Regions from separate parts of the Pseudomonas sp. H2_A10 genome, predicted to be linked through region 1. Evidence: riboswitches for the same ligand, from Rfam matches in the RefSeq annotation. Region 1 holds a riboswitch; each other region holds the start of a gene.

Region 1 (10,068 bases):
CGGCGGATGGCAAGGTGAACCCGGCCCAGGCGGCCACGGCACCGCCATAACCCGCCCGCGACAGGCCCAGAGCGATGCCGACCTGACTGCTGGCGGGGCCGGGCAGGAATTGGCACAGCGCGACCAGGTCGGCATAGCTGCGCTCACTGAGCCAGCGCCGCCGCGTCACGAACTCGGCGCGAAAATAGCCGAGGTGGGCGATGGGGCCGCCGAACGAGGTGAGGCCCAGGCGCAGGAAGATCAGGAACACCGACCAGGGGCTGTTGGAGCAATCGGCGCGGGTGTTGGTCACGGTTGGGGTCTCTGGTGGTGCTCAAAAAAGGTGGAAGAGTGCCATTTTTGCCGCCGTTATTGAATTTATTCGCGGTAGTTCGAGTCACTCAAGCATAGCGTTGCTTTCTACCCCTCCAGCTCAAGGACCGACCATGACCTTCTTCATCTTCCTGCTCGCCTGCGCCGCCGCCGCCAGCACCGGCATTATCTTCAAGCCCGGCGCCTGGTACGAATCCCTGGTCAAGCCCAGCTTCACCCCGCCCAATTGGCTGTTCCCGGTCGCGTGGACCATCATCTACCTGCTGCTGGCCTGGGCCGGTTATCGTCTGAGCCTGATACCGGGCAGCGAAATGGTGTTGGCGCTGTGGGCCGCACAAATCGCCTTGAACACCTTGTGGACGCCGGTGTTCTTCGGTGCCCATCGCCTGCTCGCCGGCATGGTGGTTATCGTGCTGCTATGGCTCACCGTGGCGGCGATGGTGGTATTGGCGGTGCGCCTGGACCTGATCACCGGCTTGATCCTGTTCCCGTACCTGGCGTGGCTCTGCGTGGCGGCGGCGCTGAATTTCTCGATCTTGCGCAATAACCGCTGATGGCTCACAAACTCTGGCCTGCGAGCGAGGCTGAACTGGCCCAAATGCGCCGCTTCAATCAAAAGCTCGCGTGGATGCCGCGCTTTAAAATCCGCAACCGCGTCACACCGCGTCTGATCCAGGCGCTGTTGCGTGCAAGCCAAACGTTCAAGCAGGCGCCCGTGGTCGAATGCAAAGTGGTGGCGGGCGTGCCCGTGCGCATCCTGCGCCCGAGCGGCCCGCCCAAGGGGGTGGTACTGGATATTCACGGCGGCGGTTGGGTGATCGGCAATGCGCAGATGGACGACGACCTCAACCTCGGCATGGTCAACGCGTGCGACGTGGCGGTGATGTCGGTGGATTATCGGCTGGCGGTGGATACGCCGGTTGAAGGGCTGTTGGAGGACTGCCTGGCGGCGGCGCATTGGTTGCTCGCCGAGGAAGAGTTTGCGCATTTGCCGGTGGTCTTCGTCGGCGAATCGGCCGGCGGGCATCTGGCGGCGGCGACGTTGCTGGTGTTCAAACAATGGCCAGAGTTGCTCAAACGGGTAAGCGGTGCGGTGTTGTATTACGGCGTTTACGATTTGACTGGCACACCGAGCGTGCGCCAGGCCGGGCCGAGCACGTTATTGCTGGACGGGCCGGGGATGGTCGAGGCGTTGCGCTTGCTCACGCCGGAATTAAGTGATGAACAGCGCAGGCAACCGCCGTTGTCGCCGTTGTATGGCGACTTTGAAGGTATGCCGCCAGCGTTGATGTTCGTGGGCGAGTTGGACCCGCTCAGGGACGACACGTTGCTCATTGCTGAACGATGGCCGCAGGCCGAGGCCCATCTGCTGCCGGAGTCGGCGCACGGGTTCATTCATTTTCCGGTGGCGATGGCGGATGGGGTGTTGGGGTATGGCCGAAGGTGGATCACGAAACGTATCAATGGCGAACAATAAAGCCGTTCGCCACAACGGCTGATCGGCATGATTTAAAAGGCTAGGCAGGCGGAAAGTCCTTATAGCACTTTGGCAGGTATCCCCAGATTCTCAGCACACATATCCACCCATTTTTCAGGCCGCCATTAGTGAAGTTTGGCCAGACGTGACGGTCGGCGGGCGCATGGTGGGCTGTTTGTTGTGGGTTTCCCAGCGCTGATCTTTGCTGCCCGACGGCATGGTCGCTCAGTTAGAGCGCAACCGCAGTATTTGCGCCCCATCAAACGGGTCCGTCAGGTAGTGCCCCTGCACGCCGAACGTGTCCTGCAGGCGTTGCGGTGTGAGTACATCCATCGGCTTGCCCAGCGCCACCAATCGCCCGCGATCCAGCACGGCCAACCGATCACAGGTCAGTGCCTGGTTGAGATCGTGCAGCGCAATCAATGTCGTCACCGGCAGCGCCTGGACACCTTTCAAAATCGCCAGTTGATGCTGGATATCCAGATGGTTGGTCGGCTCATCCAGCAACAGAATCTGTGGCCGTTGCGCCAGGGCACGGGCGATGTGCACGCGTTGGCGCTCGCCGCCGGAGAGGCTGCGCCAGGCGCGTTGGCTCAGATGGGTGGCGTCCACGTCGTGCAGGGCCTGGCGCACGATTGTGTCGTGGTCGTGTGACCATGGGCTCAGCGCCGACAGCCAGGGTGTGCGGCCCAGCGCCACGGCGTCGAACACGCGGATCGCGTCGTCGGTGTCGGCCTGCTGCTCCACCACCGCCAACTGTTGCGCGATGGTGCGGCGCGAGAGGTCGCCCAGGCGTTGGCCGCCCAGTCGCACCTCGCCGCTGGCGGGCGTACGCAAGCCCGCCAGCAGTTTGAGCAGGGTGGATTTGCCGGAACCGTTCGGGCCGACGATGCCCAAGGTTTCACCCAGGTTTACCTCCAGGTGAATCTCGCGCAGCAACTCGGCCTCGCGCACCTTGAAGCCCAGGCCCGTGCAACTGAGCACTGTCATCGGGCATTCCTCCGGCCGATCAGGATCAGCGCAAACACCGGCGCGCCGACCAGCGCCGTGACCACGCCCACCGGGATCACCTGGCCCTTGATCAAGGTGCGCGATAGCACATCGGCCGCGATCAGGAACAAGGCGCCGCCCAACGCACTGGCCGGCAGCAGTCGCGAGTGCCCGGTGCCGAGCAACAAGCGCACGGCGTGGGGGATCACCAGGCCGACAAAGCCAATGGAGCCGACAATCGACACCATCACCGCCGTGACCAGCGCGGCGCAGCCCACCAGCACAAACTGTACGCGGCGCACCGCAATGCCGAGGGACGCCGCCGAGTCGCTGCCGAAGGTAAACGCATCCAGCGCACGCCGGTGCCACAGGCACACGGCCAAGCCCGCCACGGCGACCGGCACCGCCAGCCACACCGACGGCCAGCGCACGCCGCTGAGGTTGCCGAGCAGCCAGAACAGGATGCCGCGCGCCTGTTCCGAGCTGGCGGACTTGGTGATCAGGAATGCGGTGAGCGCATTGAACAGCTGCGAGCCGGCGATGCCCGCGAGGATGATCTGCCCGGTGCCGCTCATGGAGCCACTGGCCCGCGCCAATAAAATCACCAGGGCGAATGCCGCCATGGCCCCGACAAACGCGCCGGCCGACAGCGAAACCAAGCCGCCGCCCACGCCCATCAACGCCACCAGCACCGCGCCGGTCGAGGCGCCGGCGCTGATGCCCAACAAGTACGGGTCGGCCAACGGGTTACGCAACAACGATTGCAGAATCACCCCGCAGGTGGCCAGCCCGGCGCCGCAGGCGGCGGCGACCAGGGTGCGCGTGAGGCGGTAGTTCCACACCACGCCTTCGTCGATGGGGTCCAGCAGGTAGCCGGCGTTCCACAGTTTATTGGCGAGCACCTGCAACACCACCTGCGGTTCGATGGCGGTTTCGCCGATGGCCACGCCGGCGAGGACGGCGGCCAGCAGCAGCGCGAGGGCGAGTAGGGTACGGATCATTTGGGCAGGTTGTAGCCGTCGATGGCCGCGGCCAGTTGTTCAAGGCCATCAAAGGTGCGCAGGCTTGCCTGCAGCGCCAGGGCATCGAGGATGATGATGCGGTTGTTTTTTACCGCGTCCATGTTGCGCGTGACCGGGTCGCTGCGCAGGAAGGCGAGTTTCTTTTCATGGTCGTCGGCGGGGTAGCGGCGGCGGTCCATGCGGGCGATCACCAGGAAGGTCGGGTTGGCTTTGGCGAGGGTCTCCCAGCCGACGGCGGGCCACTCTTCATCGGACTGCACCACGTTGTGCAAACCGAGGGTTTCCAACATGAATTCGGGAACGCCCTTGTGCCCGGCCACATAAGGGTCGCTGGCCATCTCGGCGCTGGAGAACCAGACCAGTGCGCTGGCGTGTTTCAAGCCCTTGCCTTGCGCGGTGGCGACGGATTTGGCCAGGCGCGCTTTGAGTTCGTCGTTCAGTTGTTGGCCGCGATCCTGCACGTCGAAGATCTGCGCCAGTTGGTGGATGCTTTTGTAGATCGTCTCGATGCGGAACGGCTCCAGCCGCGTGCCGTCGGCGCCGACCAGGTTGTCTTTGCCTTCACAGTCGGAGGGCAGCAGGTAGGTGGGGATTTGCAATTCATGGAACTGCTCGCGCGTGCCCACCACCCCTTGCGCGCCGACCACCCATTCCAGCTCGGCCGCCACCAGTTGCGGGCGCTTGGCGATCACCGCTTCAAAGCTCGGCTCGTTGTTGGCCAGGCGGTCGATGCCGTCGTTCTGCGCCTTGAACGGCGCCAACACGCTGTTGAACCACAGCGAGGTGCCGACCACTTTGTCACCCACGCCCAGGGCGTAGAGCATTTCGGTGGCGGCCTGGCCGATGGTCACGCTGCGCTCGGGGGCGTGCTGGAAGGTCACGGTGCTGCCGCAGTTTTCGACCGCCAGCGGGTAATGAGTGGGCGCCGCTTGGGCCAGGGCACACAAGCCCAGCCCGGCGATCAGGGCGGTAACGCGTGGCAGCATGGGGCAATCTCCGTGTGAACCGTACGTGCAGCAGGGGCGTTACGGCTCGGAAATACGCCCTCGAACGCTGCCGCTCGGGCAGGCGAGGATGTCCTTCCCGGACACCCCGCCGGTGAGTGATGTTGCTGGGCCGGCAGGTCTCCTGACTGATGCGTCGTCGCCTCGCTCCGGCCTTCCCGGACGGTGTCCAGTGGCATGAAGGAGCAGGCTCGGCATCTACAGTTGCGGGGGCAGTTTCGATTGGCGCCGCGTGCGGCGTTTCGAATTCCCTATTAGTCCCGTTTGGGAACCGGCGCGGTATGGTAGTCCATCTTGGGCGCTGGGTGGAGGTACAATTCGGGTCCGTCCATAACCAACCCAAGGAAGGCCATGTTGATACGTCTGGGAATAGTGCCACTGTTGTTTTGCATGAGCGCACACGCCGCTGACCCTGCGCTCGCCCGCTACACCGACGCGATCGGCGACAGGGCCCGCGCCATCGCCCAGTTGGATGACGCAACCATTCTTGCCGAGGAAGCCAAACTGGCGCCCATCGCCAGTGACCTGTTGCGCAAGGTCGCGCCGCTGATCCGCAAGGGCGGCACCGGCACTGCGGTCCAGGAATTTTTACTCTACCAGTACGCACAGCACGGCTGGCTGCCGATGATGTTCGGTTATCGCGGCTACCCGGCAGCGGTGGCGGTGTCGGTGAATAACCAGGTGAGCGCCGCGCCGCCCACCGATGTGCCGTTCCCGGACGCGGCGCTGGTAAAAGTGGAGTTGATCGCGGCATCGGCGCAGGCCCATGTTGCTCAGGTCTGGACGTTTGCCACACCCAATGCCACCCCGGCGCAACGCCAATTGCTGATGACTGCGCGCCGTGCGCTGGCCAACGGAGTCGCCCACGTTCAGGGCGGCGAGCGGCTGGCCAATGTGGGGGCGGCGATACAACAGGAACTGGACGCGGGCCATGCCGTCGCGGTGCGTGAGTTTGCGGGCTATGCCATGGGGCAGGCGCGCATACAAAAGCCGCAAGTGCTCGGTTACAAGGTCGAGGGTGACAGCCCGTTGATGCAACCCGGGCAAGTGCTCAACGTGTATGTGATCGCCAAGGCGGGCACCGTTGGTGTGAGGTATCAGCCACCGGACTTTTGGAGCCTGCTCTCCACGGACGGTGCCGACGGCGTGATGTTGTCGGCGATGGTCGAGGTGACGGCAGATGGGCACCGGCTGCTTAGCCGGATGCTGGATTGATGCGCTGTACCGCCCTGCGAATGCTTGGGCGATGGGGTGATACGCAGTGATGGCTCAATGATATTATTTGCCGCGCCCTTTCGATTCGCCTTTGTTCATGGAGAACTTATGTCTTTTCGCAACGTCCTTGTCCTGACCCGGCTTTGCACCTTGTTACTGCTGGGTGGTTGCGCCCAGTCAGTGTCGTCACCCCCACCTGCTGCGCCAGTGCCGCTTGAACCGTTAGGACAGGTTTTGCCCTCGAACCCTTCAAGGCTGGGCTGGATCGACCAGATCATTGATCAAGACCCCGTCGTCACTTCTGCGCGCAAGCCCGTACTCCAACCGGCTCCGGATAACGACGCGCGCATTGCCAAATTGCGTAAACAAGACGGTGGCGTGCTGCCCGAGGGCTATTGGGCGCTCTACAAGCAGAACCTGGAAGCCATGCAGTACGACTTGAACCACCAGCATGACGCGGCCCGTGCCGAATACGTAAACACCTACCGCGATGAGTTGAGTCGTTTGAACGACGTGACACTGCAAACCATGGCCACCGCGCCCCAGGCACTGGATGCCCACACCCGCAGCCAGTTAAACGCACGCCTGACTGACCGCACCGCGGCCTATATCACAACCAGCAATCAGTCGTTCCGGGCGGCCACGGACGCCCACATTAACCGCATGGCCTTGATGGATCGCCAATACGATGTCTGCGCACGCCACCCGGATTGCTGGGATGCACCAGTCAAGCACTAGCCTCGATACGTCATACACAGGGAGTCAGTCATGAATGCTGATCAATGGATTGTTTTGTTCGAGCGGGCCTTTCGTGAAATGGGCGATAAACTCGAACAGGTGTTGCAACTGAACAGTTGCCGCGAGCACTGGATTCAGGCCGAAATCAGCTTGTATGCCTGGTTCAAGAATGACATCAGCCTCTGGACCGATTTGCCGATTGGCGAGCGGCGCAAAGCCGACCTGTATGCCCTGGACGACAGTGGCTCAACGAGCATGGTTGCTGAAATCAAGTGTCTGGGCGACATATCCCAAGCCAAGTGCCTGGAGGGCAATTGGTCAGTGAGGGCTGATGTTGAGCGGTTGCGCTCATTCGAATGCCCGGTCCGGTTGTTTGTGCTGGTGATTGCCAAAGGTGAGCGCGAGACCAACACCGGACGACGCCTTCGCGGGGATGAGTGGGTAGATGGGCGTGACTGCGTCAACGTAGACCTGGGGTTTGCCTTGATCCGCCTGTGGGCGCTTTGACGCAGCTGCTTTCCTGTCGGGCATGCAACTGGCTTACTGCGCGAGCAACGGCTGGAAGCAAGTAAGGGCATGCTGCAAAAGCAGTGGGGGAAGTGACGGTCGATTGGTCGAAAAGCACCGCAGGTCAAAGGTGGGAGCACGCCCGCTCCCACAGTTGACGGGTGTTGCCTGTTTTATTTGCGATCCCGCCACACCGTCTGTGCATTGCAGAACTCGCGCACACCAAAGTGCGACAGCTCGCGGCCGAACCCGCTCTTTTTCACGCCACCAAACGCCACGCGTGGGTCGGAGACGCTGAAGGCGTTGACGAAGATCCCGCCGGTTTCCAACTGATTGGCAATATCCCGCGCCTTGGCCGCGTCAGTGGTGAAGATGCTGGCGGTGAGGCCGAACTCGCTGTCGTTGGCCAGCGCCACCGCGTGGTCAGCGTCGCGGGCGGTGATGATCGAGGCCACCGGCCCGAACAGCTCCTGTTTGAAGGAGGTCATCTGGTCGGTGACGTCTGCCAGTACGGTCGGTTCGTAATAGTTACCGGCCCCTGCGACTTTATTGCCGCCCAATAACAATGTGGCGCCTTCTTGCAGAGTGGCCTGGACCTGGCCGTGCAACTCGTCCCGCAGGTCGAAGCGGGCCATCGGGCCGACGTAGGTGTCGGCTGAGGTCGGGTCGCCCATCACCATGGCGCGGCTGGCCTCGACGAATTTGGCGGTGAAGGCTTCGACCACACCGGCCTCAATGATCAGGCGCTTGGCGGCGGCGCAAACTTGGCCGCTGTTTTGGAAGCGGCCAATCAGCGCGGCCTGTACGGCGGCGTCGAGGTCGGCATCGTTGAGCACGATGAACGGGTCGGAGCCGCCCAGTTCCAGCACGCATTTTTTCAGCGCCGCGCCCGCCTGGGAGCCGATGGCGATGCCGGCACGCACACTGCCGGTGAGGGTGACGGCAGCGATGCGCGGGTCGGCGATGGCGCTGGACACACCCTCGGTGGTCACGTTGATCACTTCAAACAGGCCTTCGATAAAACCGGCTTTCTGGAAGGCTTGCTGGATCAGGTAGGCGCTGCCCATCACGTTCGGCGCGTGTTTGAGCACGTAGGTATTGCCGGCGAGCAGGGTCGGCACGGCGCCGCGCAGTACTTGCCATACCGGGAAGTTCCACGGCATCACGGCGAGGATCGGGCCCAGCGGGCGGTATTCGATGTGGGCAGTGCCGTTGTCCACCAGGGTCGGCTCCGGCTCAAGCATGGCCGGGCCTTGGGCGGCGTACCATTCACTCAGTTGCGCGCATTTTTCGATTTCGGCACGGGCCTGGGCAATGGGCTTGCCCATTTCCAGGGTGATCATCTGTGCCATGGTTTCGGCTTGACCGCGCAGCGCGGTCGCCAGGCCCAGCAGCAGTTCGGCGCGTTGGCTCACCGGTGTACGGCGCCAGGTGCGGAAGGCACCCGTGGCGCGGTTGAGCGCTGTGTCCAATTGCGAGGCGGTCTCGTACGGGTAGCTGCCGACCGTTTCGCCGTTGGCGGGGTTGATCGACAGGGCGTGGGTCTGGGAGGAAATCGCGTTCATGGCACCGTCCTGTAGGTACGTTGGGATGGTGGTGAGCGTACGGGGCTGGATGTTTTCTGGAAACTGAATAATATTAAGCAATACATTCACGATTGGAGAATGACTTGGATCTGGTGCAGCTGGAAATTTTCAAGGCGGTTGCCGAGCAAGGCAGCATCAGCGCCGCCGCGCAGTTGATTCATCGGGTGCCGTCGAACCTCACCACGCGCATCAAGCAATTGGAGCAGGACCTGGGCGTGGAGTTGTTTATCCGTGAAAAGAGCCGTTTGCGCCTGTCGCCGGCCGGGTGGAATTTCCTCGGCTATGTGCGGCGTATTCTCGACCTGGTACAAGAGGCCCGCGCCACGGTGGCGGGGGAGGAGCCCCAGGGCGCGTTTGCCTTGGGTTCGCTGGAGAGCACGGCGGCGGTGCGTATTCCGGCGTTGCTGGCGGCATATAACCAGAAACACACCAAGGTCGAGTTGGACCTGAGCACGGGGCCTTCGGGCACGATGATCGAAGGCGTGTTGTCGGGGCGGTTGACGGCGGCGTTTGTCGACGGCCCGGTGTTGCACTCGACGCTGGAGGGCGTGGCGGTGTTCGAGGAAGAGATGGTGGTGATTGCGCCGCTGCATCATGCGCCGATCACGCGGGGCAGGGAGGTCAACGGCGAGAACATTTACACGTTCCGTTCCAACTGCTCTTACCGACACCACTTCGAGCGCTGGTTTGCGCAGGACGGCGCGGTGCCGGGCAAGATCTTCGAGATCGAGTCGTACCACGGCATGCTCGCGTGCGTCAGCGCCGGTGCCGGCTTGGCACTGATGCCGCGCAGTATGTTGGAAAGCATGCCGGGGTCGGCTGCGGTGAGTGTATGGCCGTTGGCCGACAGCTTTCGCCTGTTGAATACCTGGTTGATCTGGCGGCGCGGCACGGTGTCGCAGAGTTTGAACAGCTTTGTGAAGTTATTGGAGGAGCGCGGGCTGGTAGCGGCGTGAATCGAAGGCGGGAGTAGGCAAGCCATCTCCCACATCTCGTTGTGTATCAGCCGCCGAACTGGAAGGAGCCCATGGCCAGCTTCGCCATGATTGCCGTCGCGCCCAGTTGCACCAGCCATAAGGCCAATCCGCCGAGAAACACCCCCAGGGCCACTTGCAGCACCAGGCTTTTCTGGCGTTTGGCTTGCGGGGCGCGTGGGGTGTAGTCGTGCAGTTCGTCGCGGTCGGCGCGCAGGTCCAGGTCGTCGTTTCTCATAGGGC
Region 2 (10,068 bases), 300 kb from region 1:
GGACGCTGCCAGCTGGCTACGTCGACAATCGCCTGGGCGCCTTTTGGCAGCACGCGCGGGATGTTGTCCAGCAGGCCGCCTCCAGTGATGTGGGCCATGGCCTTGACCGCGCCGGTGTCCTTGATCAGCTTGAGCAGTGGCTTGACGTAGATGCGGGTCGGGGCCATCAGCAGGTCGGTCAGCGGCTTGCCGTCGAGCTGGATATTCTCGATGTCGGCACCGGACACTTCGATGATCTTGCGGATCAGCGAGTAACCGTTGGAGTGCGGACCGGACGATGGCAGGGCGAGCAGGGCGTCGCCGGCCGTCACTTTGGAGCCGTCGATGATTTCGGCTTTCTCTACCACGCCGACGCAGAAGCCAGCCAGGTCGTAGTCTTCGCCTTCGTACATGCCGGGCATTTCGGCGGTTTCGCCACCGACCAGCGAGCAACCCGACAGTTCGCAACCCGCGCCAATGCCGGTCACTACCTGGGTAGCGGTCTCGACGTTGAGCTTGCCGGTGGCGTAATAGTCAAGGAAGAACAACGGCTCGGCGCCGCACACCACCAGGTCGTTGACGCACATGGCCACCAGGTCGATGCCGATGCTGTCGTGCTTGTTCAGGTTCAGTGCCAGGCGCAGCTTGGTGCCCACGCCGTCGGTGCCGGACACCAATACAGGCTGTTTGTAGCCGGCCGGGATTTCGCAGAGGGCGCCAAAACCGCCCAGGCCGCCCATGACTTCGGGGCGCGCAGTGCGCTTGGCGACGCTCTTGATGCGTTCGACCAATGCTTCACCGGCGTCGATGTCTACACCGGCGTCCTTGTAGCTCAGGGAGGGTTGCTTGCTCATGATCCAGGCCTTTAGGGGGGATTTCTGGGTAACGACCGAGCGGGCAGGCGCTTTTGGTAAAAGGCCCAGCCGTTGACGGTCTGCGAAGGCGCGCGATTTTATCAGGCTTGAGGGGCAGCGGCCATCCTCGGGCCGACGGGCAGGGCTATATAGCTGAAAAAAGCGCGTTAAAAAAATGCTAATCGGCTCTGCTTCGGGCCGTATTAAGGTATAGCCTTGAACCCGCTATCGTTATGACTGCGCGAAAACTTACCGAGGCCCTGTGAATGTTTTGTCGGTCGCCATGGTCACAGCCATGGCAAACCGAGTTCATGCGGTCTGTTCCAGCCGCTAAATTTGTCGTTCGGGAATCTTCCATGCGTCTGTGTAAATTCTTCTTTGTGGGCTGCTTGTCGTTGGTCAGCCTGGCGAGTCATGCCGAAACCCTCAATGGCCTGTATCAAGTACTTGAACCGGTTAGCAGCCAATCGCCGCAAGAGCGCGATCAGGCCACCCAGCGTGCGGTGCAGACGATGGTGATCCGCCTGACCGGCGACGCCAAAGCCGCCGAGGGCCCGGGCCTGGCGGCGATTCGCAAGGACCCGCAGCAAATCATCACCCAATATGGCTATGACGCCGGGCCGCCCGAGAGCCTGCAAGTGGACTTCGATCCGGTCAGCACCGACCGCGCCCTGCGTGACGCGGGCCTGTCGATCTGGGGCAGCAATCGGCCGTCGATCCTCGGCTGGTGGCTCAACGATTCCACCGAAGGCAGCAGCCTGGTAGGCGATGGCCAGAGCGTTGCCCAGGCCCTGCGCCGCGCGGCACAACATCGCGGTTTGCCGCTGCGCCTGCCCCTGGGGGATCTGGACGAGCAGGTCGTGGCCACCGCGCCGAACCTGGAAAGCGCCGATGCCACCCCCTTGCGCGCCGCTTCCGAACGTTACGGTGCCGACGCCTTGCTGGCGGTACATGCGCGCCAGGAAGGCAACCAATGGCAAGCCAAATGGCGCCTGTGGCTGGGTGACAAGAGCGAGCAGGGCACCGCCCAAGGTGCCGATACCGGCGCCGTGGCCGACGCGGTGATGCTGGCGATCAGCCAAAAGCTGGCGCCGCGTTTTGCGGTCAAGCCGGGCGTGAGCACCGAACAATTGCTGCAAGTGCAGGGCATGACCCTGGAACGCTATGCGGCGCTGGGGCATTTGCTTGAGCCGTTTGGTGGCCAGCCGCTGCGTGTGGAGGGCGATCGCATCGTGTATCGCGTCAATGGCAGCGCCGATCAGTTGCGCACCCAGTTGAGCCTGGCCAAGTTGCAGGAAATTCCCGCGGGCGAGCCTGCGCCGCAACCGTTAGCGCCAGGCGCGCAACCGCCCGCCGCACCTGAGCCTCAGGCGCAACTGCGGTTTCGTTGGTAAACAGTTCTTCCTTATATAGATAGAAGCATGGAGTGGTGTATGGCGGATACGCGTCGTTGGGTGTGGCTTGGCGGGATTGTCCTGCTGTGCGTTTTTGTGTTCTTGCTGCATTCGATCCTGACGCCGTTCCTGGTTGCGTTGCTGCTCGCCTATCTGTTCGATCCCGTGGTGGATCGCCTGGAGAAGGTCGGGCTGTCGCGGACCTTGGGGGTTGTCGCGGTGTTCGCGCTGTTTACCCTGATCATCACCGCGTTGGTATTGGTGCTGGTGCCGATGTTGGCCAAGCAATTGTTCCGCCTCTATGAACTGGCGCCACAGATGCTCGACTGGTTGCAACACACGGCGATGCCGTGGGCCCAGGCCAAGCTCGGGCTGTCGGACGGCTTCTGGAAGTTCGACAAGGTCAAGGCGGCGATCAGCGAACATATGGGCCAGACCACCGATATCGTGGGTGTGATCCTCAGCCAGGCCACCGCCTCCAGCCTGGCATTGATCGGCTGGCTGACCAACCTGGTGCTGATCCCGGTGGTAGCGTTCTATTTGCTGCGCGATTGGGATGTGATGATGGCCAAGATCCGCAGCCTGCTGCCGCGCAACCGCGAGGAGCGCATCGTCGCCCTGGCCGGTGAGTGTCATGAAGTGCTCGGGGCGTTCGTGCGCGGGCAGTTGCTGGTGATGCTGGCACTGGGGATCATCTACGCCGCCGGCTTGATGGCGATAGGCTTGGAGCTGGGCCTGTTGATCGGCCTGATCGCGGGCTTGGCCGCCATCGTGCCGTACATGGGGTTTGTGATTGGTATCGGTGCGGCGCTGGTGGCCGGGCTGTTCCAGTTTGGCGGTGACCTTTACCCGATGCTGGGCATTGTTGCGGTATTCATGGTCGGCCAGGCCCTGGAAGGCATGGTGCTCACCCCATTGCTGGTGGGCGATCGAATCGGCCTGCACCCCGTGGCGGTGATCTTTGCGATCCTGGCGGGCGGCGAGCTGTTTGGCTTTACGGGCATCCTCCTGGCGCTGCCGGTGGCGGCGGTGATTATGGTGCTGGTGCGCCATGTACATGATTTGTACAAGGATTCCGAGGTGTACACGGGCGTCGAAGACCCCGAGTTGTAATCGCGGCGTCACAAACCCGGCTTCGGCCGGGTTTGGCGTTTATGGCCCTGTGCCGTCAAACAAACCGCAAAAAACCGGCAAGTTAACGCAAACCTTTGATTTTGCTTGTGGTCTGCTGCATTGTGCGCCCGGCTTCACGGGTATAAACTTTGCAAACTTTACACAGAGGCCACTAACGGTTCGATGGGAGCCGTTCAGTCAGCATGAAACCGATTCAGCTGCCCTTAGGTGTGCGTCTGCGTGATGACGCCACCTTTATCAATTACTACCCAGGCGCCAATGCCGCTGCACTCGGCTATGTCGAGCGGCTCTGCGAAGCCGACGCCGGGTGGACTGAAAGCCTGATCTATCTGTGGGGCAAGCATGGCGTGGGGCGTACCCACCTGTTGCAGGCCGCCTGCCTGCGCTTCGAGCAAATGGGTGAGCCGGCGGTATACCTGCCGTTGGCTGAGCTGATGGATCGCGGCATCGGCATCTTCGACAACCTTGAACAGTACGAACTGGTGTGCCTGGATGACCTGCAGGTGATCGCCGGCAAGGCGGATTGGGAAGAGGCGCTGTTCCATTTATTCAATCGCTTGCGTGACAGCGGCCGGCGCTTGCTGATTGCCGCCGCCACGTCGCCTCGGGAATTGCCGGTCAAGTTGGCCGACCTCAAGTCACGCCTGACCCTGGCGCTGATCTTCCAGATGCGCCCCCTGTCCGACGAAGACAAGCTGCGCGCCCTGCAATTGCGTGCATCCCGTCGTGGCCTGCACCTCACCGACGAAGTGGGGCACTTTATCCTCACCCGCGGTACCCGCAGCATGAGCGCCTTGTTCGATTTGCTTGAGCAGCTCGATCAGGCCTCTTTGCAGGCGCAACGAAAATTGACGATCCCTTTTCTCAAAGAGACGTTGGGTTGGTAACACGTTGATTTGTCACGATTCGGCACTTTTCAGGCGCCAGAAAACCTACGTCTGAGCCCGGCGGGCTACGCATTTACGTCATTAATTGGAATCAGGGCTTAGATGTCACGGTCCAATCGCGAAGTCACATAGCGCACGATTGAATTTGCAAATCGATGTGATAGAGGGCATAGTCTCGGCTTCTTTACACATCAGCCACGGTCGTGCCCATGCTAAATCGCTTCGCACCCCTCGTGCCTCTCGCACTCGTTACCCTGTTGTTTGGTTGCGCCTCCCACCCTCAACAAGTGGCAGAGCAGCAGAAGCCTCAACAACAGTCCCAGGCAAAATTCGTCGCTGCGCAGTCTGCTTCCGTTTATGAAGAAGAGCTGGCAACCGAGAAAGAACTGGCCGATTTCTCCGGCAACAAGCCTTACCAGCTTCCAGTTCTGGCCGACAGTATCCTAGAACGCGGCATGTCCCTGATCGGTACCCGTTACCGTTTCGGAGGTACCTCCGAAGCCGGTTTCGATTGCAGCGGTTTTATCGGCTATCTGTTTCGCGAAGAAGCCGGCATGAACCTGCCACGCTCCACGCGCGAAATGATCAACGTGAAAGCACCGTTGGTCGCACGCAACAACCTCAAGCCCGGTGATCTGCTTTTCTTCAGTACGGCAGGCCGTGGTCGTGTCAGTCACGCCGGTATCTACTTGGGTGACAACCAGTTTATCCACTCCAGCAGCCGTCGCAGTGGCGGTGTGCGAGTCGACAGCCTGGGTGACAGCTACTGGAGCAAAACCTTCATCGAAGCCAAGCGCGCACTCGCCATGGCCCCGACTACGGTTACCGCCAGTAAGTAAACTTAAAGTGATACTTGAAGTTTGACGCGTAAGCGCTAGAATCCCTGGATATTGTTGTAACCCGTTCGCGCGAGCTTTGCTTGCGCGTTCTGGTTTTCAGCGTTCGGCAGCGAAAGCCGCATCCAGACCAGGATTGTTCTGCACATGTCGACCTCGGCCCGCCTGATTCTAATTGTTTGCGCCGCGCTTCTCAGCGCCTGCGCCAGCCGCACACCGCCGCCCGCGCCCATCGCGGTCAAGCCCAAGCCGGTGTTCAATTATTCCACCCAGAACTTTTCGCCTGCTGCCGAAGACGTGCTCTTTCGTGCGCTGGGCCTGGTCGGCACGCCTTATCGCTGGGGCGGTAACACGCCAGACTCCGGTTTTGATTGCAGCGGTCTGATCGGCTTCGTCTACCGCGACGCCGCCGGCATTTCCCTGCCACGCACCACGCGCGAGCTGATCGTGATGCGCGCCCAGGATGTGAGCGAGCAGAACCTGCAAACCGGCGACCTATTGTTCTTCGCCACCGGTGGTGGCTCGCAGGTCAGCCATGCTGGGATCTACGTGGGTGAAGGTCGCTTTGTCCATGCGCCGCAAACCGGTGGCACGGTGAAACTGGACACCCTGTCCAAAGCGTATTGGCAGAATGCTTACCTGAGTGCCAAGCGCGTATTGCCGGGCAATCTGGCGCGTAATCCTTAGAATCAATGCCACGTTGCACGCTTAAAGCTGCAAGACGGCGCAATGCCTGCTTGTAGCTTTAGGCTTGACGCTTGCAGCTAGCCCTCCAACCCACTAACCTTCGCCGCTTGTTCCAGGTGCTCTGTGACCCGTGGGTCGACAGAGTGAAACAGGGAAGCCGGTGAGTGAGCGCGCTTATACACAGCGCCGCCGCAATTCCGGCGCTGCCCCCGCAACGGTAAATGAGTCAAGACCCTGCATTGAGCCACTGTATCGCTCGCGATATGGGAAGGCGCAGCGTCGACCTGTTCGCTTCAGAACGCCACTCATGAGCCCGGAGACCGGCCAGGATCATCCAACAGCATCACGGTGGGCGATGCTTGGCTGTCTGTTTTTTCTTTTCCCTGCCCGCCGTTTTTGTTCAGCCCCAACGGAGAGCTGCCATGACCGATACCCCCGACCGCGATGAACGCCACCTGGCACGCATGCTGCGCAAAAAAGCCGTGATCGACGAGCGCATCGCCAATTCACCCAATGAATGCGGCTTGCTATTGGTGCTCACCGGTAATGGCAAAGGCAAGAGCAGCTCGGCATTCGGCATGCTCGCCCGCGCCATGGGCCATGGCATGCAGTGCGGCGTGGTGCAGTTCATCAAGGGGCGTAACAGTACCGGCGAAGAATTGTTTTTCCGCCGTTTCCCCGAGCAAGTGCGCTTTCACGTGATGGGCGAAGGCTTCACTTGGGAAACCCAGGACCGGCAGCGCGATATTGCCGCCGCCGAAGCCGCCTGGGCCGTGTCGCGCCAATTACTGCAAGACCCGTCCATTGGCCTGGTGGTGCTGGATGAGCTCAATATTGCCCTCAAGCATGGCTACCTCGACCTCGATCATGTTCTGAGCGACCTGCAAGCCCGCCCACCGATGCAACACGTGGTCGTCACCGGCCGTGGCGCCAAGCCCGAGTTGATCGAAATGGGCGACACCGTCACTGAAATGGGCATGCTCAAGCATGCGTTCCAGGCCGGTATCAAGGCACAGAAGGGCGTCGAACTGTGAACCCGCCCCGTCATTGCCCGGCTGTATTGATCGCCGCTCCGGCGTCCGGCCAGGGCAAAACCACCGTCACCGCCGCGCTCGCCCGTTTGCATCGCAACCTGGGGCGCAACGTGCGCGTGTTCAAATGCGGCCCGGACTTTCTGGACCCGATGATCCATGAGCGCGCCAGCGGTGCGCCGGTTTATCAATTGGACATGTGGATGGTGGGCGAGCAGGAAAGTCGCCGCTTGTTGTGGGAAGCGGCGGGGGAGGCGGACCTGATCCTGATCGAGGGCGTGATGGGCCTGTTCGACGGCACGCCGTCCAGCGCCGACCTGGCGCGGCACTTCGGCGTGCCGGTGTTGGGCGTGATCGACGGCACCGCCATGGCCCAGACCTTTGGCGCGCTGGCATTGGGCCTGGCGCGCTATCAGCCGGACCTGCCGTTTGCCGGGGTACTGGCCAACCGCGTCGGCACGCTGCGCCATGCGCAGTTGCTCGAAGGCAGCCTCACCGAAGGCCTGCGCTGGTACGGCGCGTTGTCACGTGAGACCGGTATCGAGCTGCCCAGCCGTCACCTGGGGCTGGTGCAGGCCAGCGAATTGAATGATCTCGATGTGCGCCTGGACGCCGCCGCCCAGGCCCTGGGCAGCAGTTGCGAAGTCGCGCTGCCGCCGCCGGTGGCCTTCGCCGCACCGCAGGTGATCGAGGCGGAGCCATTGCTCAAGGGCGTGCGCATCGCCGTCGCCCGTGACGAAGCCTTCGCGTTCACCTACGGCGCCAGCCTCGACCTGCTGCGAGCGATGGGGGCTCAGTTGAGCTTCTTTTCGCCGATCCATGATCACGCACTGCCCGACGCCGACAGCCTCTATCTGCCCGGTGGTTACCCGGAACTGCACCACCAGGCGCTGTCGGAAAATACCCCTATGCTCGCTGCCATCCGCGCCCACCACGCCGCCGGCAAGCCGTTGCTCGCCGAATGCGGCGGCATGCTCTACCTGCTGGACTCGCTCACCGACGTCGACGGCAACCGTGCCGAACTGCTCGGCCTTTTACCGGGCGATGCGGTGATGCAAAAGAAACTCGCGGCCCTGGCCCTGCAAAGCGTCGAACTGCCGGAAGGCGTGTTGCGTGGGCACACGTATCACCATTCCCTGACCAGCACCGAGTGCCAGCCGATTGCCCGTGGCCTGAGCCCTAACGGTGGGCGCGGTGCCGAGGCGGTTTACCGACAGGGGCGGATGACAGCCTCTTATGTGCACTTTTATTTCCCATCGAACCCATCAGCGGTCGCCGCCTTGTTTGCACCCAATGTGGGAGGGGGCTTGCCCTCGATAGGGCCATGACCGACAACGCATTTGCCCCGGCCGACCGCGACGCCGTCTACCGCGCCATCGCCGAGCGCCGCGACATGCGCCACTTCAGCGGCGGTACGGTGGCTCCCGAATTGCTTCATCGCCTGCTCCAGGCCGCGCATCAGGCACCCAGTGTGGGTTTGATGCAGCCGTGGCGTTTTATCCGCATCAGCGACCGCCACCTGCGTGGGCAAATCCAGCAAGTGGTCGAAGAAGAGCGCGTGCGCACCGCCCAAGCCCTGGGCGAACGTTCCGATGAATTCATGAAGCTCAAGGTCGAAGGCATTCACGACTGCGCTGAAGTACTGGTGGCGGCGTTGATGGATGATCGCGAGCGGCACATTTTCGGCCGCCGTACCTTGCCGGAAATGGACATGGCTTCGCTGTCCTGTGCGATCCAGAATCTATGGCTGGCTGCCCGTGTCGAAGGGCTGGGCATGGGCTGGGTATCGTTGTTCGACCCCCAGGCCCTGGCCGATCTGCTGGGCCTGCCGCCCGGCGCCAAACCCCTGGCCGTGCTGTGCCTGGGGCCGGTGGCCGAATTCTATCCGGCACCGATGTTGCAGCTCGAAGGCTGGGCCGAACCGCGGCCGCTGAAAGACATGTTGTATGAGAATACGTGGGGAGCGAGTCAATGAGTGTGGCCTTGCTGTGTGTCGCCGGGGTGGCGTTGGATGCGCTGCTGGGTGAACCCAGGCGTCGGCATCCGCTGGTGGCGTTCGGCAATTTTGCCGGGCGCATCGAGCAACGCTTCAATAGCGGTGGCCGTGGCTGGCGCAGCCATGGCGTGACGGCATGGTTTATCGCCGTGGTGCCGTTGACGCTGCTGGCCACCGCGCTGTCGTGGGCGCCCTATATCGGGTGGGCGCTGGAGATTCTGGCGCTGTACTGTGCCCTCGGCATGCGCAGCCTGGGTGAACATGTACTGCCTGTCGCCCAGGCGTTGCGCAGCGATGACCTGGATGAAGCGCGCACGCGGGTGAGTTACCTGGTGAGCCGCCAGACCAGCGAGCTGGACAGCACCGAAGTAGCCCGTGCCGCCACCGAATCGGTGCTCGAAAACGGCAGTGATGCGGTGTTTGCCGCGTTGTTCTGGTTCGTGGTCGCTGGCGTACCGGGGGTGGTGCTCTACCGTTTGAGCAATACCCTCGACGCCATGTGGGGCTATCGCAATGAGCGCTTCGAACGCTTTGGCTGGGCGGCGGCGAAAATCGACGACGTACTGAACTACATTCCTGCGCGCCTGGTGGCCTTGACCTACGCGGTGCTGGGCAAAACCGCCCTGGCGCTCAAATGCTGGCGTACCCAGGGGCCGACATGGGACAGCCCCAACGCGGGGCCGGTGATGGCGTCCGGGGCCGGCGCACTGGGCGTCGAATTGGGCGGTGCGGCGATTTATCACGGCGAGCTGCACCAGCGCCCGCCATTGGGCGAAGGCCCGGCGGCGGATGCCGATTCAATCGAACGAGGCTGGCAACTGGTGCAGCGCGGCGTTTGGCTGTGGCTGCTGATCCTATGCGCGGGGGCGCAATTCTATGCTTGAACACGGTGGTCGGCTGCGCAAAGCGTCGGTTCAATACGGGATTGCCGAGGCCAACTGGCTGGATCTCTCCAGCGGCCTTGCGCCCTGGCCCTGGCCGATCCCCGAGATACCGCTACGCGCTTGGGCGCGCCTGCCGGAAACCGACGACGGCCTGGAGCAGGCCGCCGGCGAGTATTACGGCGCGGCGCACGTGTTGCCGGTGCCCGGTTCCCAGGCGGCGATCCAGTTGCTGCCACGCCTGCGCCGTGCGGGCAAGGTCGGCGTGTTATCGCCGTGCTACGCCGAACACGCCGAAGCTTGGCGCCGCGCGGGTTACGTGGTGCGTGAGGTGCAGGAGCAGGAAGTCGACTTTTTCCTCGATGGCCTCGATGTGCTGGTGGTGGTCA
Region 3 (10,068 bases), 640 kb from region 1:
TTTTATACTTTTAATTCAGTGGGTTACGTTGTTTATCTCAGACGGAAGATTAGGTGTGGGGCTTGCTTCCGATAGCGGTGCCTCAGTCGCCTCGACCGCTGGCTGATACACGCATCTGGTAAAAAAGCTAAGGTCGATAAAGATGCGCATGCCCAGCCCGATACAGCGATGACTCGCTGAAACTGTCATTGGCCAGCACCCGACCCACCACAATCAGCGCCGTGCGCCGAAAGCCCTTGGCGGCGACTTTGCCGGCGATATCAGCGAGCGTGCCGACCGCCCAATCCTGGTCCGGCCACGTCGCGCGGTGCACCACGGCAATCGGGCAATCCGCGCCGTAATGCGGCAACAGCTCGGTGACGATCTTTTCCAGATGATTGACCCCCAGGTGAATCGCCATGGTCGTGCCGTGGCGGGCCAGGCTGTCGAAGTCTTCGCCGACCGGCATGCTGGTTTTATCGGCGTAGCGCGTCAGGATCACGCTTTGGGCGATGTCCGGCAGGGTCAGTTCGGCCTCCAGCAACGCAGCGCAGGCCGCCACTGCGGTGACGCCGGGGATGATCTGGAAGGGAATGTCCCATTCGCGCAACTGGCGGATTTGCTCGCCAATCGCGCCGTACAGGCTCGGGTCGCCGGAATGCACACGTGCCACGTCCTGGCCTTTGGCATGGGCGGCCTTGATCAGGTCGATGATTTGCTCCAGGTGCAATTCGGCGCTGTTGACCACCTGTTCCGCCTGATGGCCGTCCAATACCGCTGCGGGCACCAGGGAGCCGGCGTAAATGATCACCGGGCAACTGCGGATCAACCGTTGGCCCTTGATGGTAATCAATTCCGGGTCGCCGGGGCCGGCGCCGATGAAGTAGACGGTCATGGAGAGTTCCTGTCGAAAAACGGGCGAGCATGAAGGATGCTCATGATCGGAAAGCGCGATTATCGGGATTTTAGCCGGCGCAGGCCAACGCAAAGGTGGCCTGGGCGGTTTTCCGGCGGGTGATCAACAAGCGGGCAGGGCCGCCGCAGAGCTGTTCGGCCAGGGCCAGGGCGGCGCTTTCGGCGATGCCGTAACAGCCGGTATGGGCGAAGGCAACTGCGGATTTATGGCTCAGCCGCGCTTCATAAACGGCCAGTTGCCCGGCGCTGAAGCACCGCAAGGGCAGGTCGAGCCATCGGGCCAGGGCGAGTAGCCCCGGCTCGTTTTGTTTACGGTCGATGCTGGCCAGTGCCGTGACACGGTGACGCTCGATGCCGCCCTCGGCGAGGGCCGCATCAAACAGGCTCAACAGGGTGGCTGCATCACAACCGCGCTGGCAGCCCAGGCCGACCACGTAGGTCATGCCGAGTAGCGATCATCGCGGTTGCGACGGAACAGCCAGGCGCTGATCAGGCCCAGGGCCAGCCAGAACGCCATATTGGTCAGCTGCGAGGCGATCTTGAACTGCGCCTCCAGGGCTTGCGGCGCGAGCATTGAATGCACTAGCGGCTGCGGCGCGCCGAGTATGTGCGGCACCGCGAGGATGGCTGCGCCCAGCACTTTGAGCAGCCCATTGCGGCCGAAAACGATCAGCGCAATACCGGCGGCAGTAGAGGCGGCGGTGCCGATCCACCATGCCTGGCGTAGCGCCAAGTCAGCGGCGGCAGTGCCCGGCAACTCCGGTGGCAGGCCGAGGGTTGGCGCCAGCACAAAGGTCGCGTAACCCGCCAGGCCCCACAGCAGGCCCTGGGCGGTGCGAGTCGGCGTGCGCAAGGTGTAAAGGCCAGCCAGCATCAGCGCAAAACCGACGGCTACCACCAGGTTGGCGCCCGTGGTCGAGAGCACGCGCTGCCAGCCGTCTTCCGGCTCCCAGGCTTCGGCGTCATGGGTGTGCGCGGCAGCGCCGGCGGCGTGCTCATGCACAACCTCTGTGGCGGCCGGGGCTTTTTCAAAGGTTTCCCCCTGCAGAATCAGCGGGGCAACCCAGAAGCTTTGCAGCAGGGTCAGCAGCAGGGCGGCCAACAGGCCGCTGAACCCTGCGGTTTGCGCAATACGCTTGATCATGTCGGCAGGTCTCAATGGCACGGGAACGCGGCGCTGTGGCGGGTATCGTGGGCAGCGTTGTGCACCGCCTCAATGTGCGAGAAACCGGCGAAATACACCAGGCACGCACCGAGGATCGACGCGCCGATAGCGGCGCTCAGGCGTTGGCTCAGGGTGGAGGTGCTGCTGGCGGTGTGCGAGGTGCTGCTGATGATCGACATGGCGCGTCCCTTTCAGGTGTCAGGGTGAAACGAGCGCATGAAAACCCCGCGAGCCAGGCCCACAGGGTTCTGAACAGCGCCCGCCCACCGCGGGTTTGTTATCTGAAGTTTTCGGGCCGGTCTCCGGGCTTGCGAGGGACACTGGGTCTAGAAAGCATCGCCTTCCCATGCCGTACAGGCACAGTGGATCTGACGCTTCGCTCGCTTACCGTTGCGGGGGCAGCACCGGACTTGCCATACGGATATGACGTACCGGTTTCCCGTTTCACCCTGTGAAGGGCACCCGAAACAAGGCTTGTAGGAAAGCATGCAGAGCGGCGGTAGTCAAATTGACCGAGCCCCTGTAGCCTTGCACCCTTCGAGGTTCTTCGGCCCAGGCCGAAGCTAAGAAGGGAACGCGGTTCAAGCCGCGGCTGCCCCCGCAACTGTGAAGGGTTTACCGACTGCCATGCCACTGCCGATCAGGCGGGAAGGCGCAGCCGGCGCCGGTCGTACGGCCCGCAAGCCCCAAGCCAGGAGACCTGCCTCGCAACCGATTTTCCAATTCAACCGGGCGGGGTGATCCGGTGACGAAATCCGCTGCTGCGCGCTGTCGCAGGGCCAATCGTCCCGTATGCCCGCCCCAAAAGGGCATCCGATGAAAACACTGGCCAAACTTCCCGTCACCATCGTTACCGGCTTCCTCGGCTCGGGCAAAACCACCTTGCTGCGCCATATGCTCGACAACGCCCAGGGCCGTCGTATCGCGGTGATCGTCAACGAATTCGGCGAGCTGGGTATCGACGGTGAAATCCTCAAGCAGTGCTCCATCGGTTGCACCGAAGAAGAAGCCAACGGCCGTGTCTACGAATTGGCCAACGGCTGCCTGTGCTGCACGGTGCAGGAAGAGTTCTTCCCGGTGATGCGCGAACTGGTGGCCCGTCGTGGCGACCTCGACCATATCCTCATCGAAACCTCGGGCCTGGCCCTGCCAAAACCGCTGGTGCAAGCGTTCCAGTGGCCGGAAATCCGCAGCGCCTGCACGGTTGACGCGGTGATCACCGTGGTCGACAGCCCGGCCGTGGCCGCCGGCACCTTTGCCGCGTTCCCGGACCAGGTCGACGCCCAGCGCAAACTCGACCCGAACCTGGACCACGAGTCGCCGCTGCACGAGCTGTTCGCCGACCAACTGGCCAGCGCCGACCTGGTCATCCTCAACAAGTGCGACCTGATCAGCCCTGAAGACCTGGCCCGCGTGCGCCTGGAAGTCGCCGAAGAGCTGCCGCCGGCCGTCAAGGTCATTGAAGCGAGCAGCGGTCGCCTGCCGCTCGACGTGCTGATCGGCCTGGGTGCCGGCTCCGAGGAGCACATCGATGGTCGCCACAGCCATCACGATCACCACCATGAAGGCGAAGACGATCACGACCACGATGCGTTTGATTCGATCTCCATCGACCTGCCGCAAGCCGACGAAGCGCTGCTGCTCGACGCCCTGACCCAACTGGTGGTGCAACACGGCATCCTGCGCATCAAAGGGTTCGCCGCGATCCCCAACAAGCCGATGCGCCTGCTGATCCAGGGCGTGGGCACGCGTTTTGACAAGCATTTCGACCGCGCCTGGGGCGCAGACGAAGCGCGCATTACGCGCCTGGTGCTGATCGGCCAGGAGCTGGATGCCGCCGCCCTTGAAGCGCAATTGCGCGCCGCGCTCAGCGCTTAACCCATGCACCTGCTCAGGACTCAGCCCGGTGGTTTCGTCGCGGACGACAATATTGCCGACCTTGGTCAAACCCCCGCCGAACTGGTGATCCTGTGTAGCGGCGATTCGAGCCTGGCGCTGCTGGCCGAAGCGGCGCAGCAACTGCCCGAGGATTACCCCAGCCTGCGCCTGGCCAACCCGATGCAGGTGCAGAACCACGCCTCGGTCGACCTCTACGTTGACGAAGTGCTGCGCCACGCCAAGGTCATCCTGATTTCGTTGCATGGCGGCATCGCTTATTGGCGTTACGGCATCGAACGTCTGGTGGCGTTGGCCGAGCGCGGCGTCACGCTGATCCTGGTGCCGGGCGATGATCGTCCCGACCCCGAACTCAGTGGTCTCAGCACGGTCAACGCCGAGCAACGCGAGCGCCTGTGGCAATTTCTGCGTCAGGGCGGCTTGGGCAATGCGCTGGATTTCTATCGCTGCCTGGCCAGCGGTTATCTGGGCCGTGATTACCCGTGGGCCGAGCCGCAACCCCTGGCGCGCACCGCGATCTATCACCCGCGTAAAGCCAACGCCCGGCTCAATGACTGGCAGGCCGATTGGCATGCCGAACGGCCCGTGGTCGCGGTGTTGTTCTACCGTTCGCATTTGCAGGCGGCGAATACCGGTTTTATCGACGTGTTCTGCCAACGCTTGCAGGTGGCGGGCCTGAACCCGTTGCCGATGGCGGTGGCCAGCCTGAAAGAGCCCGGTTGCCTGACGGTGGTCGAGGACCTGCTGGACGAGGTCGGCGCGGCGCTGATTCTCAACACCACCGGCTTTGCTCAATCAAGCCCCGAAGCTCCGCACCTGCGCCCGTTTCGCCGCAATATCCCGGTGATCCAGGCCATTTGCGCCCAAGACAACAGGCCCGGCTGGCAGGCCAGCGAACAGGGCCTGGGCCCGCGCGATTTGGCCATGCACATCGCTTTGCCGGAGCTGGATGGGCGCATCATCAGCCGCCCCATCAGCTTCAAAGACCTGGCCTGGCGCAGCGAGCGTAGCCAGTCGGACGTGGTGTGCTACCGCGCAGCGCCCGAGCGCATGGATTTTGTCGCCGAACTGGCACGGCGCTGGGTCGAGTTGGCGCGGGTACCGAATGCAGACAAGCGCATCGCGCTGATCCTTGCCAATTACCCGACCCGCGACGGGCGCATCGGCAACGGTGTGGGCCTGGACACCCCGGCGGCGGCGCTGAATATCCTGCGGGCGCTGCAAGCCGAAGGGTATTCGCTGCCGGATGCATTGCCGGACAGCGGCACGGCATTGATCCATGAGCTGCTCGGTGGCGTCACCAATGATCTGGACAGCCTTGACCTGCGCCCTTGCCATCAAAGCCTGGGCCTGGATGACTACGAGGCGATGTTCCTGCGCTTGCCCGAGGCCAATCGCCAGGCCGTGCTGGAGCGCTGGGGTACGCCCCACAACGACCCGATGTTTCGGGATGGCCGCCTGATGATTGCCGGGCTGCGCCTGGGCCTGACTTTTGTCGGCATTCAACCGGCGCGGGGTTACCAGGTGGATGCCAGTGCGGTGTACCACGACCCGGACCTGGTGCCGCCGCATGGTTACCTGGCGTTCTATTTTTGGTTGCGCCACACCTACGGCGCCCATGGCGTGATCCACGTGGGCAAGCACGGTAACCTCGAGTGGCTGCCGGGCAAGGGCGTGGGCTTGTCGGAAAACTGCTGGCCCGACGTGCTGCTGGGGCCGCTGCCGAATATCTACCCGTTTATCGTCAACGATCCGGGCGAGGGCGCCCAGGCCAAGCGGCGCACCCAGGCGGTGATCATCGACCACCTGATGCCGCCGCTGACCCGCGCCGAAACCTATGGCCCGCTGCGTAACCTGGAGCTGTTGGCGGACGAGTACTACGAAGCTCAATTGCTCGACCCGCGCCGCGCCCGTGAGCTGCAAAAAGACATTCTCAAGCTGGTGCGCGAAACCCGTATCGACCAGGAGCTTGAACTGGACGGCGACGCCGATGCCGATGCCGCCATCTGGCTGCCGCGCCTGGACACCTACCTGTGTGACTTGAAGGAGTCGCAGATCCGCGACGGCCTGCATATCTTTGGCGAGTCGCCCCAAGGCCGTCTGCGCATTGATACCTTGCTGGCCTTGCTGCGTATTCCCCGTGGGGATGGCCGTGGCCCGCAATCGAGCGTGCTGCGGGTGTTGGCCAAGGCGTTCGAGCTGGGCTTCGACCCGCTGGACTGCGCCCTGGCCGAGCCCTGGACCGGACGCCGCCCGGGCGTGTTGCAAAAGATCGATACGCAACTGTGGCGTACCGCCGGTGATACTCGCGAGCGCCTGGAGTTGTACGCCGCGCGCTTGATCGAACAGGCGCTGGAAGGCCCGGTGGAGCAGTTGCAAGCGCCCGGTTGGGAGGATGTGAACGCGGTGATCGAAAGCCTGCGCAGCGTCGTGGCCCCGCGCCTGGATGCCTGCGGCCCCGCCGAAATGCGCGGCCTGCTGGACGCCCTGGGTGGTCGTTTCGTACCCGCGGGGCCGAGCGGCGCGCCGAGTCGCGGGCGCCTGGATGTACTGCCCACGGGGCGCAATTTTTTCACGGTCGACGTGCGCAACCTGCCCACCACCACGGCATGGCGTATCGGTTTTCAGTCGGCCAACCTGGTTCTTGAGCGGCACTTGCAGGATCACGGCGACCACCTGCGCCAACTCGACCTCGTCGGTGTGGGGCACAGCCACCATGCGTACCGGCGGCGACGATATCGCTCAGGCCATGGCGCTGATGGGCGTGCGTCCGGTCTGGGCCACGGGCAGCCAGCGAGTGGACGACTTTGAAATCCTGCCGATCAGCCTGCTCGACCGCCCGCGTGTCGATGTGACGCTGCGCGTGTCCGGGTTTTTCCGCGATGCGTTCGCCAACCTGATCCGCCTGTTCGATGCGGCGGTGCAAGCGGTGGCTGCCCTGGATGAACCGGATGACATGAACCCGTTGGCCGCCAAGGTGCGCAGCGAGCGCGAAGCCTTGCGTTTGTCGGGCCTGGACGAAGACGCGGCCGCGAAACAGGCCGGCTGGCGTATTTTCGGCGCCAAGCCCGGTGCCTATGGCGCGGGCGTGCAAGGGGCGATTGACGGCCGCCTGTGGCAAAGCCGCGAGGATCTGGCCGAGGTCTATCTGAACTGGGGCGGTTACGCTTACGGTGGTTCCGACGAGGGCACCGCCGCCCGTGGGCAATTTGCCCAACGCCTGAGCCAGGTGCAGGCTGTGCTGCAAAATCAGGACAACCGCGAGCATGACCTGCTCGACTCCAACGATTACTACCAATTCCAGGGCGGCATGCTCGCCGCCGTGGAGACCCTGAGCGGCGACAAGGCCGCCAGCTACCATGGCGACCATAGCCAGCCGGACCTGCCGAAGATCCGCACCTTGAAGGAAGAGCTGAACCGGGTGATCCGTTCCCGCGCGGCGAACCCCAAGTGGATCGACGGCGTGAAGCGCCATGGTTATAAAGGCGCCTTCGAGATGGCGGCGACGGTGGACAACCTGTTCGCCTTCGATGCCACTACCGCGCTGATCGACGATCATCAATACGCCTTGCTCGCCGACGCCTACCTGCTCGACCCGGATACCCGGGCGTTTGTGCAACAGCACAACCCTGCGGCACTGCGCGACATGACCGAACGCATGCTCGAAGCCCAGCAGCGCGGCCTGTGGCAGGAGCCGGGGGCGTACCGCGAGGCCTTGGAAAACCTGTTGCTGGATATAGAAGAAGACAGCTGATGACTGACATTCCCCATTTTCCGCTGTCCGCCGTGGTCGGCGCCGATGACCTGAAGCTGGCGCTGTGCCTGACTGCCATCGACCCGAAGATCGGCGGTGTGCTGATCGAAGGACCGCGCGGCATGGCCAAGTCGACCCTGGCCCGTGGGCTGGCCGACCTGTTGGCCAGCGGCCAGTTCGTGACATTGCCCTTGGGCGCCACCGAGGAGCGCCTGGTGGGCACCCTTGATCTCGACGCGGCACTCGGCGAAGGCCGCGCACAGTTTTCCCCCGGTGTATTGGCCAAGGCCGATGGCGGCGTGTTGTATGTCGATGAGGTCAACTTGCTGGCTGATCACCTGGTCGACCTGCTGCTGGATGTCGCTGCCAGCGGCACCAACCTGATCGAGCGTGACGGTATTTCCCACCGGCACGCGGCGCGCTTTGTGCTGATCGGCACCATGAACCCGGAGGAGGGTGAGTTGCGCCCGCAACTGCTCGACCGCTTCGGTTTCAATGTGGCGCTGGGCGGGCAGACGTTGCCGGCCGAGCGCGGGCAAATTATCCGCCGTCGCCTGGATTTCGACAGCGACCCGGTGGCGTTCTGCGCGCAGTGGGCCGCGCCGCAGGCAGCCTTGCGTGAACGGTGCACGGCCGCGCGGGCACGCTTGGGCGGCATCGCGATGGACGACCAGGCCCTGGCGCGGATTACCGAGCGCTGCTTTGCCGCCGGTGTCGACGGGTTGCGCGCCGACCTGGTCTGGTTGCGCGGCGCCAGGGCTCACGCGGCATGGCGTGGCGCAGATGAAATTGGCGAAGAGGATATCGAGGCCGTGGCCGAATTTGCCCTGCGCCATCGCCGCCAGGAGCACTCGCCACCGGCCAGCCCGCCAGAACAAGGGCAATCACCCAAGCCGTCGGACACCTCTCCCGGCCAAGGCCAATGGGGCGATATGCCCGCACCGGCCTTGCCCACCGGCGCCCGCCGCGATGTGCCCACCTGGCCAAAAAAAGCCCTAGGCATCCGCCCCCGGCCTGACACGGGGGCGGATGCCCGTCCCAAGGCGGGGCGCTTGAATGCTGGCAGGCAGGGCAAGGCCCGCAGCGCACAACAGGGGGCGGTCAACTGGCCAGGCACCTTGCTTGGCGGTCGGCCGCAGGCCCGTGAAGACCTGTTGTTTCACCTGCGCAGTCGTTCGGCCCAGGCGTTGTGGCTGGTGATTGTCGATGCGTCGGCCTCGACTCGCCGGCACCGCGCATTGACCGATGCCAAGGGCTTGTTGGCCCAACTGTTTGATGATGCCTACCGCCAACGCGCGCGCATGGCGTTGCTGACGGCCAGCGGGCCGTCGCCGAAATGGCAGGTGCAGGGGCTCAAAGCCGCGAAAAGCTTGACCGGCTGGCTGGATCAGCTGGGTGCCGGCGGCGGTACGCCGTTGCTGGCGGCGTTGAGCGAGGCGCAGCAGTGGTTGGCGGCGCGGCGCAAGCGCTATCCCGCCGAGCAGCAACAGCTGTTGGTGATTACCGATGGGCGACTCAAGGACATCAGCGGGCTGCCGTTACTGGCGTGTGCGGGGGTGCTGGTGGATATCGAGCGTGGGCCGATCAGGTTGGGGCGGGCCCAGGCGTTGGCGGCGGGGTTGCAGTTGGATTATCGGCATATCGATGAGATGTAGTGCCTGTACCGCCGCCATCGGGGCAAGCACTGCAAGACCATCAGCCCGCCCCCGGCACATTCGGCCAAAGATCCGCTACCAGGAACAAGCGCTCCGCTTCCTGCCAATCCTCGCCGGTGCGCACCATCCGTACCAGCAACTGCGCGGGTGCCATCGGGTCGAGATCGGTCAGCCATGCCTGCATGCGCTCTTCGCTCCACACCTCATCCGCCAGGTAATGCGCCGGCGCCAGCCATGCATGCCGGGGCAGGGGTTGCCAGCGCCCGGGCGGGCTGGCACTGACAAAGGCCTTCCAGTCCCGTTGATGCAACCAGCGCCCGCGCAAATGCTGCGGGTGGGCGCCGTGAGGCGAGGTGGCAAGGCCCGGCCAGGGGTAGAGCAAATACCCGCCCAGCCACAAGTGCGCATCGAACTGCTGGATATCCAGCGCCGCCAGCACTTCGCGGCTCTCCGGGCGGGCCGAAATCGGCAGTTGGTGCTGCGCCAGGTGCGCCAGTTTACGGTCGAGCCGGTCATGGCAGCCGGGGCCCAGCCACTGGGCGGTGTCCAGGCCGTCGCCGTTCTGCGGCCCGAGGTAGAGTTTGATCGCCAGTTCCAGGTGGTGCACGCCATCACGGTCCCGCAGCAGCATGTCCAACTCGCCCAGGGTGTGCCCGGCGCGGCGGATCGGCAGGTTGGCGGCCAGCAACTCCACACCCGGCGCA

The links. Region 1 has a riboswitch for cobalamin ahead of AB4O23_RS13350 (ABC transporter substrate-binding protein). Riboswitches for the same ligand answer to the same signal wherever they lie in the genome.
Region 2: it holds a riboswitch for cobalamin, as region 1 does, so the genes downstream of both, cobO (cob(I)yrinic acid a,c-diamide adenosyltransferase) here and AB4O23_RS13350 (ABC transporter substrate-binding protein) in region 1, are expected to answer to the same signal.
Region 3: it holds a riboswitch for cobalamin, as region 1 does, so the genes downstream of both, AB4O23_RS16420 (CbtB domain-containing protein) here and AB4O23_RS13350 (ABC transporter substrate-binding protein) in region 1, are expected to answer to the same signal.

The regions. Positions count from the first base shown of each region.
Region 1 covers NZ_CP162821.1:2,870,456-2,880,523, forward strand. Annotated here, with positions in the region: gene chrA (chromate efflux transporter) at 1-292, opposite strand, end outside; gene tspO (tryptophan-rich sensory protein TspO) at 426-866, shown strand; gene AB4O23_RS13335 (alpha/beta hydrolase) at 866-1,789, shown strand; gene AB4O23_RS13340 (ABC transporter ATP-binding protein) at 2,015-2,779, opposite strand; gene AB4O23_RS13345 (FecCD family ABC transporter permease) at 2,776-3,780, opposite strand; gene AB4O23_RS13350 (ABC transporter substrate-binding protein) at 3,777-4,787, opposite strand; cobalamin riboswitch at 4,903-5,096, opposite strand; gene AB4O23_RS13355 (M24 family metallopeptidase) at 5,157-6,020, shown strand; gene AB4O23_RS13360 (hypothetical protein) at 6,255-6,758, shown strand; gene AB4O23_RS13365 (hypothetical protein) at 6,789-7,265, shown strand; gene AB4O23_RS13370 (aldehyde dehydrogenase family protein) at 7,439-8,830, opposite strand; gene ptrR (putrescine utilization regulator PtrR) at 8,935-9,807, shown strand; gene AB4O23_RS13380 (hypothetical protein) at 9,854-10,063, opposite strand.
Region 2 covers NZ_CP162821.1:2,573,354-2,583,421, forward strand. Annotated here, with positions in the region: gene purM (phosphoribosylformylglycinamidine cyclo-ligase) at 1-833, opposite strand, end outside; gene AB4O23_RS12020 (DUF2066 domain-containing protein) at 1,190-2,227, shown strand; gene AB4O23_RS12025 (AI-2E family transporter) at 2,267-3,340, shown strand; gene hda (DnaA regulatory inactivator Hda) at 3,544-4,248, shown strand; gene AB4O23_RS12035 (C40 family peptidase) at 4,458-5,087, shown strand; gene AB4O23_RS12040 (C40 family peptidase) at 5,232-5,771, shown strand; cobalamin riboswitch at 5,869-6,114, shown strand; gene cobO (cob(I)yrinic acid a,c-diamide adenosyltransferase) at 6,194-6,805, shown strand; gene AB4O23_RS12050 (cobyrinate a,c-diamide synthase) at 6,802-8,130, shown strand; gene bluB (5,6-dimethylbenzimidazole synthase) at 8,127-8,777, shown strand; gene cbiB (adenosylcobinamide-phosphate synthase CbiB) at 8,774-9,682, shown strand; gene cobD (threonine-phosphate decarboxylase CobD) at 9,675-10,068, shown strand, end outside.
Region 3 covers NZ_CP162821.1:3,513,940-3,524,007, forward strand. Annotated here, with positions in the region: gene cobM (precorrin-4 C(11)-methyltransferase) at 128-874, opposite strand; gene AB4O23_RS16410 (cobalamin biosynthesis protein) at 945-1,337, opposite strand; gene AB4O23_RS16415 (CbtA family protein) at 1,334-2,038, opposite strand; gene AB4O23_RS16420 (CbtB domain-containing protein) at 2,050-2,238, opposite strand; cobalamin riboswitch at 2,336-2,540, opposite strand; cobalamin riboswitch at 2,583-2,781, shown strand; gene cobW (cobalamin biosynthesis protein CobW) at 2,876-3,937, shown strand; partial or broken gene cobN (cobaltochelatase subunit CobN) at 3,941-7,709, shown strand; partial or broken gene AB4O23_RS16435 (ATP-binding protein) at 7,709-8,701, shown strand; gene AB4O23_RS16440 (vWA domain-containing protein) at 8,681-9,364, shown strand; gene AB4O23_RS16445 (DUF1853 family protein) at 9,405-10,068, opposite strand, start outside.